Regions from separate parts of the Rhizobium sp. UBA1881 genome, predicted to be linked through region 1. Evidence: riboswitches for the same ligand, from Rfam matches in the RefSeq annotation. Region 1 holds a riboswitch; the other holds the start of a gene.
The links. A riboswitch is a leader RNA that binds a small molecule or an ion and turns the genes downstream of it on or off. The one in region 1 is predicted to bind cobalamin.
Positions count from the first base shown of each region.

Region 1 (4,153 bases):
AAGGGTCGGATGAGGGGGCCACACGGCACCACTCAAGCAATCTTCAAAACCGGACGCGCCCATTTCAACCATCAACCTTAAACCAGCGCCTCGATCGCCTGACGCACCGCGCCCTCATCCATCTCATGCAACCCGATCACCACCAGCCGCGTACCGCGCGCCTCGCCGGCGGCCCAGGCGCGGTCGAAATAGTGGTCGATGCGGCTGCCGACGGCCTGCAGCTGCAGGCGCATCGGCTTGCCGGGAACGTCGACGAAGCCCTTGAGGCGCAGAACGTCGTGCTCGGCGATGATGCCCTTCAGGCTCTCGACGAAGACGGCCGGATCGGCGATCGGGCCGAGTTCCACGACGAAGCTGTCGAACTCGTCGTGATCGTGCGGCGTGCCGTCCTCATGTTCAAGCTCGTGATGGGACTTGCGGTTGCCGATATCTTCCTCTGTGCCGATGCCGAGGCCGAGCAGAACGCTCGCCGGCACGTCGCCATTCTTCGCCTCGATCATCGCGGGCTTGCGCGCCGTGCGCGAAGCAACCTCTTCGCGGACGCGGGCAAGGCCGGCGCCGTCGATGAGGTCGGTCTTGTTGAGCACGATCAGGTCGGCGCAGGTGAGCTGATCCTCGAAGAGTTCCTCGATCGGGCTCTCGTGGTCGAGTGTCTCGTCCTCGACGCGGCGGGCATCGACGGCATCATGATCGTCGGCGAAACGGCCGGCGGCGACGGCGGCGCTGTCGACCACGGTGATCACGCCATCGACGGTCACCTGGGTGCGGATGTCGGGCCAGTTGAAGGCGGCGACCAGCGGCTGCGGCAGGGCAAGGCCCGAGGTTTCGATGACGATATGATCCGGCCGGTTCTCGCGTTCCAGAAGCTTGCTCATCGTCGGGATGAAGTCGTCGGCCACGGTGCAGCAGATGCAGCCATTGGTGAGCTCGATGATATCGTCCTCGGTGCAGTTTTCCGCGCCGCAGCCCTTCAGCACTTCGCCGTCGACGCCGAGATCGCCGAACTCGTTGATGATGAGCGCGATCTTCTTGCCGCCCGCATTGGTCAAAAGGTTGCGGATCATCGTCGTCTTGCCGGCGCCTAGGAAGCCGGTGATGACGGTGGCGGGGATCTTCTGCTGGTTCATCAATTCAACCCTTCATTTTCAGCGGCAGTCCCGCCGCGATAAAATACACATCCGCGGCGACCGCCGCGATCATCTGGTGCAGCCGTCCGGCATGGTCGCGAAATTCGCGCGCCATCCGGTTCTCGGGCACGATGCCGAGGCCGACTTCATTGGAAACGATTACGAGGCGCGCCTTGGCCTTCGGCAGATAGGCGGCCAGTGCCGCGAATTCTGCTGCCATATCGCGCTCATCCATCATCAGATTGGTGACCCACAGCGTCAGGCAATCGACCAGAACCGCCCGCCCCTCGCCATCGATCGCGGCAAGTTGGCCGACGAGATCGAGCGGCTCCTCATGCGTCGTCCAGAGATCGCCGCGATCGGCCTTATGCTGGTCAATCCGGGCGCGCATCTCCTCGTCCCAGGCGCGGCCGGTGGCGATGTAGTGGCGATCGAGGCCGCTGTCGATGACGAGCTGTTCGGCAAAGCGCGACTTGCCGGAGCGGGCGCCGCCTAAAATAAGCGTAGAGGATGCGGTCGTCATGCGTGGACGACTTCACAGGAGCGCGTCCAGCCTGACGCCGACGCCAAAGTCTCATTATCTGCCATGACAACCTCCGTGCTGGCATCGGGCACACTTGCCCAGGGGTGGGCTTTGCGCCCGGCACGATTGGCAGGTCTCCTGGCTCGCGGGTCCAGGCGCGATCGGGATAGCCACGCAGGCCATCCCGATCGTGCCATCGGTTCTTCCTCGCCTTCCCGGCTGCAATCATGAAAAGGCGGACGATTCGTAGATAAGGAGGCGTCCAACCCCGGTTGATCATGGCTTGCATTGCCAGTGGCTTTTCCGCCGTCTTCAGCTCCTCGCCCGCCTGCACCACGCAGGCAGCCGGCTTGAGAGCATCCGACGCCGGATGGAAGACCCTGACCGCTCTACAGTCGCGGGGTCGGCTGTGATGAAGGCGCCCTGGTTGGGTCCACCCCGTCACATTCCCTTTTCATCCGCACCGCTTTTGGCGATCCGGAACCATCCGTTATCGATCCATGGTTAGGCAAGCGCGACTGCGAAGTCAATCGACCGCCAATCTCGCCCACCGGCCAAATTGATTGATATCAACCCTCAAGACGATCATCTCTACCAAATTTATCGTCTATAATCAGGCACTTAATGTCATAAAAACTTGTTGCGTCAGCCGGGTTTTTGCCGCATTTGCAGCGCACGCGGCGCAGCACCGCAACTATCCCCTCTTTTACCACCCTTGAACGGGCTTTCGCCCGCCTAGTTTCCCCATCATGCGCCTGAAAATCAATCTTAGACGGCTTGGCCCGCTACACACACTGCTCGATGCGGGGCGCATGCGCGCGCTTCTCAGGCGCAGCGAAATGGGCATGGTGCTGGCCGGCGCGTTGATCGGCGTCACGTCAGGCCTCGCCGTCACCGGCATGAGCCTGATCTCGCGCGAGATGCACAGCCTGATCTTCGGGATCAGCGATGTCGAGCGTTTGAGCTCCTCTCAGATCGACGACAAGTTCCTGCTGATGGCCGCCCCCGTCTGCGGCGGCATCCTGCTCGGCCTGTTGATGTATGTGCTGGCGAAGACCCGCAAGAAGCCGATGGTCGACCCGATCGAGGCCAACGCACTGCACGGTGGCCGCCTGTCCTTGACAGACAGCATCATCGTCGCGATCCAAAACCTGATATCCAACGGCTTCGGCGCCTCGGTCGGCCTCGAGGCCGGCTACACCCAGTTGGCGTCCGGCATCGCCTCGAAGCTCGGCTTCAAGCTGCAACTGCGCCGCGCCGATCTGCGCGTCCTCGTCGGCTGCGGCGCCGCCGGCGCCATCGCCGCCGCCTTCAACGCGCCGCTGACGGGCGCTTTCTACGCATTCGAGCTGATCATCGGCACCTATACGATCGTGTCGCTGACGCCGGTCGTCGTCTCGGCGCTCGTTTCCACGCTGGTCGCTCGGCTGCTGGCCGGCAGCGACTTCATCATCGATGTCGGCGATTTCGGCACCGTCATGCCGGCCGACTATGTGCCCGCCATCCTGCTCGGCGCCTTCTGCGCCGGCATCGGCATCCTGATCATGCAGGGCGTCGCCTTTATCGAGGAGCTCGCACGCCGCAGCTCGATCGCGCTCCCTTTCCGCCCGGCGCTTGGCGGCATCATTGTCGGGCTGCTCGCGCTGGTGACGCCGCAGGTGCTGTCGGCAGGCCATGGCGCGCTACATCTCAATCTCGACCGCGAGGTCGTGATTCCCGTGCTGATCGGACTTTTCCTGCTCAAGGCGCTGGCCTCGGCGATCTCGATCGGCTCCGGCTTCCGCGGTGGCCTGTTCTTCGCCTCGCTGTTCATGGGCGCGCTGCTCGGGAAGTTCTTCGCCTATTCGGCCCCCTATTTTGCCCATGCGACGCTGACGCCGATCATCTATGCCGTTGTCGGCATGAGCTCGCTTGCCGTGGCCGTCATCGGCGGGCCGCTGACAATGACCTTCCTGGCGCTCGAGATCACCGGCGACTTCCCGATCACCGCACTGGTCTTGGCCGCCGTCATCACCTCGTCGCTGGTCGTGCGCAGCACCTTCGGCTACTCCTTCGCCACATGGCGTTTTCACCTGCGTGGCGAAAGCATCCGCAGCGCCCATGATGTCGGCTGGATCCGCAATCTGACGGTCAACAAGCTGATGCGCGCCGACGTCAAGACCGCGAAGGTCGGCATCAGCATCGAGCAATTCAAGGAAAGCTTCCCGATCGGCTCGGCCCAGCGCGTGATCCTGGTCGAGGACAGTGGCAAATATGCCGGTCTTGTGCTTGTGCCCGATATCTACGCCAACCTCACCGACACCGCCGACGAGAGCAAAGGCCTCGACGAATTCGTGCGCTACCGCAACGACTTCCTGACGCCACAGATGAACGCCAAGCAGGCCGCCGCGATCTTCGACAAGACCGAGAGCGAAGCGCTCGCTGTCGTCAACAACCTCGTCGAGCGCACCGTGGTCGGCCAGCTCAGCGAAGCCCACACGCTGCGCCGTTACAGCGAAGAACT
Region 1 is NZ_DDHH01000169.1:25,415-29,567, reverse strand. It holds gene cobW (cobalamin biosynthesis protein CobW) at 78-1,127, opposite strand; gene cobU (bifunctional adenosylcobinamide kinase/adenosylcobinamide-phosphate guanylyltransferase) at 1,132-1,650, opposite strand; cobalamin riboswitch at 1,762-2,153, opposite strand; gene B3605_RS20890 (chloride channel protein) at 2,400-4,153, shown strand, end outside.

Region 2 (4,153 bases), on a different contig from region 1:
GGCCCGATCCTGCTCGGCGCGGCCATGCCCGCACACATCCTGGCGCCGTCGGTCACCTCGCGTGGCGTCGTCAACATGGCGGCCCTCGCGGTTGTGGAAGCATCCCAGCCTGCATGATCTGGGCTGCGTGATTTGCCTTGGACGCTGAAAATGCGTTAGGCTTTGAACGGCAGCTTGTTAAGACAAGCAATGTATATCGAAGGGCGGGCCATGGTCCGCCCTTCGCCATTTGGTATTTGCTCACTGACGGGACGATGCCTTGAAACGCCTCACGCTGGCCGCAGCACTCCTGATTGCAGTTTCCGCCCCTGCCTATGCGCAGTTGGCGCCGATATGCGGTCAGCTGCGCGCTCGTCTGGCGACCATCGCAGAGACGATCGGCGGCGGCATGTCGCCCGAAATACGCCGCTTCGCCAGCGCCATCACCGAACAGAACCTCGAGCTTCGCAAGCTGCGCAGCGACCAGCGCCGCAACGGCTGCAGCAGCGGCAGCATGGTGGTCATCGGCGGCGACAATGCCGGCTATTGCGGCGAGCTTGAGCAAGCCGAAGCGAAGATGCTCGACAACATCGCCGACCTGCAGATGCGTCGCGACGAGTTGCGCGCGCAAAGCCCGGACGCCCGCCTGCGCAACGAGCTCTTCGCAGCACTCGACGAAAACAACTGCAATGCGCCCGTGCAGCAATATGAAGAGCCGCAATATGCGACCCCGCCCAGCATCGACGATCAGGCGATGCGCAGCGACACCTTCATCCCGCTCGGCGGCGAGCGTCAGCGCTCCTACGAGTTCTCGCCCGGCGGCCAGCCGCTGACGCATCTGAACACGATCTGCGTGCGCAGCTGCGACGGCGGCTTCTTCCCCATCCGCTCGAACGCAACCTCCTTCGATTTCGCCCGCGACGCCAACACCTGCCAGCAGATGTGCCCTGGTATCGAAACCGAGCTCTACTATCACGATGTTTCCAGCGGCGAGACCGAGAACATGATCTCGGCCTCGACAGGCGCGCCCTACAGCGCCATGCCGAATGCATTCGCCTACAAGAACCGCAAGCCCGGTGAGAAATCATCCTGCAGCTGCAATCTGCCCGCCTATTACGAACAGATGCGCCGCAACCAGTCTGTGAGCGCCCCGCCGCCTCGGAGCTCGATCACCACGATCGAAACCCCGAACACCGCTGCCGCCAAGCCCGAAACCCAACCTACGCCACAGCAGCCGGCGCCCCAGGCGCAGGTCCCCGACCGCCCCTACGATCCCAGTGCCGGCAAGGTGCGCCAGGTCGGCCCGCAGTTCCTCGCCGGCGATCAGGGATCGATCGACCTCAAGCACCAAGCCATGCCGGGCGCCCAGCCGCAGCAACCGCCGGCTCAGAAGCAGTAACAGGCGTCGCGGGCTACACGCCCCCGCCCCAGCGATCGGTAAACACCAGCTCCTCCAGCGGCAATCGCTGCCGCCAACCCTTCACTGCGAGTTCCGGCTCCTCGTAGAGCCGATCGACATAGCCGACACAGAGCCATGCAACGATCTCGATCCGATCAGGCACGCCGAGCGCCCGCTTCAAATCGGCCTCGTGGAAAATGCTGACCCAGCCGACGCCGACGCCTTCCGCACGCGCCGCGAGCCACAGGTTCTGCACCGCGCAGACGGTCGAATAGGAATCCATCCGCCTATTGTGTGTCCGCCCCAGCACCACGTCGCCGCAGCGATCCGGATCGCAGGTCACGCAGATGCCGACGGGTGCCGTGCGAATACCCTCGAGTTTCAAGGCGCGGTAGGCCTGCTGCCGCTCGCCGGAAAACATCTCCGCCGCCTCGGCATTGGCCTTGGCAAAGGCCTCCCACACGGTCGATCGCACGGCCTCATCGCGAACGACGATGAAATTCCACGGCTGCATGAAGCCGACAGACGGCGCATGATGGGCAGCAGCCAGCAGCCGTCCAATCACATCATCAGGCACCGTATCCGGCAGGAACTCGGATCGCACGTCGCGTCTGGTCTCGATGGCTCTGTAAACGGCGTCGCGCTCGCTCGTCGAAAAGGCACCGGCTCTCGCAAGAGAGCCAGATTGGTCTGGTCGCATCGTCAATCCCCAACAACACAACCGGCCGCTGTCCAGGCGGTCAGTCTATGATTGTCGGGCCGGTCTTCTGACTTGGCGTCATCCGTCTGCCACGCCTTCCCGGCAAAAAGCGCCAGTGGCATCAAGCGGCAGACGTCGGCCTTACAGCGTTGGGCACGTTCCGGTCTCGCACCGAATTCCCGATTCTCCCGCAAGCCTGCGGGCACCCGACGCGCCACCTATGCCGACAAACCGCGCATGATGCAATCGCTCAAGCCTCGACCGGGAAATATCGCACATAGGCGAACTCGTCACCACCAGGTGACCAGTTGGGAACATTGATCGATCCCTGTCCGCCAAAGAGTTCGAACAGCGTCGTGAGATTTCCCCCGTCCATATCCATCATCCGCATCCGCACATGCTTGTCACGCGGATGGTCGAATACATCCGGATCGTAGGAAATCAGCACCACCTTGTCGTTGTTGGGCGACGGATGCGCGAACCAGTTGCCGTAATTGTCGTGCGTCACCTGCTCCACGCCGGTCCCGTCGGGATGGATACGCCATATCTGCATGAGGCCGGTGCGGCTGGAGTTGAAATAGATCCAGCGCCCATCGGCCGAATAATCCGGCCCGTCATTGCGCCCCTCGCCGTTGGTCAGCCGCCGCTCTTCGCCGCCGGTCACGTCGATCGTGTAGATGTCGAACAGGTCGCCGCGAATGCCGCAATAGGCGAGCTCCTTCCCATCAGGCGACCAGCCATGCCAGTAGGACGGATGATTGGTGGTCACCAGCTGCGGCGCCCCACCCTCGATCGGCAGCGTGTAGATCGCCGACTTGCCGAACTCGACCTTGTCGGAGATGACGATGCGGGTGCCATCCGGCGAAATCCCGTGGTCGTTGTTGCAGGCGGTCGCGAAGCCGGTATCGACATGCTCGACCTTCGCCGAGCCGTCGAGCGCCAGGCGATAAAGCAGACCTTCGTCGTTGAGCAGGAGATAGCTGCCGTCAGGGGCGTAATTGGGGGCTTCGACCAGTCTCTCGGTCTGCCAAATCACACGGGCCTCGCCCGTCTTGACGTTGTAGATCTCGACGGAACTGCGCATGCAAACTCTCCTCTGACGCGAACATATCCATGACCTACGACAGCTAAATAAGGCACGCAAGGATCGCACGCGCGCGGCAATGGGAGGCTCCATCCGGAGCCCACGCGAAATGAGGCAACCGGCTGCCGAAAAGTTTGTGATCAAAAAAGCGTTAAGCCCGCGAAACAACTATGGTTCATCTAGCGTTCATGACGAAGATGTGACAGTTCGATGACGTTAAGATGACACTGGAGTTCCGCCATTGATCGCCCAAGTTTTCAAGTCCGGAGCGGCAATGCGCGAGGCGGCGCTCTATGGCGGCGTTGGCGCGGATACCCGCCCCTCCATTCTGCGCGGCGCAATTGCAGTCGCCCTGACCGCCGTGATGGCGTTGCTTGCAACCTTCTCGGTCGAGGTGATCGCCCGCGGCGGCGCAACCGACGTCGGCGCATTTCTGTCTTCTACGGCGCGCCCCGGCATGACCACGGTCGTGATGCTTACCATCGTGATGCTGTGCGTCGATGCCGTCCTCGGTCGCCGTTTCCTCTCTGCACTGGTCGTCCTGCCGCTCGTCCTCGTCCCGGCGCTCGTCTCCAATCAGAAGCAGCACTACCTTTCCGATCCGCTCTATCCCTCGGACATGCTGTTCGGCCGCCAGATTTTCGAGCTGCTTCCGGTCATGGTCCGCGACCGCCCGATGACGGCTATCGCGGTTTCCGTCGGCATCCTGCTCTCCGTCACCGGCCTTGTGCTTGCTTGGCGCTACGCCTGGCGACGCCTGCCGAAGATGGCGCGCCGTAACCGTATTCGTAATCTCTGCCTAACTGTTCCCGTCATCGCCGCCTTCGGCTCGCTGATGGATTACTCGCAATATTCCTATATCCGCGACCGCCTTCAGGTGGTGCCGATGATGTGGGACCAGAAAGAGAACTACCGCAGCAACGGCTTCATCCTCGCCTTCATATTCAACATCCCGATGGCCGACGTCGCCTCGCCCGCCGGCCTCAATGCG
Region 2 is NZ_DDHH01000134.1:18,727-22,879, reverse strand. It holds gene B3605_RS16425 (NADP-dependent malic enzyme) at 1-117, shown strand, start outside; gene B3605_RS16420 (DUF2865 domain-containing protein) at 260-1,378, shown strand; gene bluB (5,6-dimethylbenzimidazole synthase) at 1,392-2,078, opposite strand; cobalamin riboswitch at 2,119-2,303, opposite strand; gene B3605_RS16410 (TolB family protein) at 2,329-3,162, opposite strand; gene B3605_RS16405 (LTA synthase family protein) at 3,437-4,153, shown strand, end outside.
Region 2: another riboswitch for cobalamin. It lies ahead of bluB (5,6-dimethylbenzimidazole synthase); the one in region 1 lies ahead of cobU (bifunctional adenosylcobinamide kinase/adenosylcobinamide-phosphate guanylyltransferase).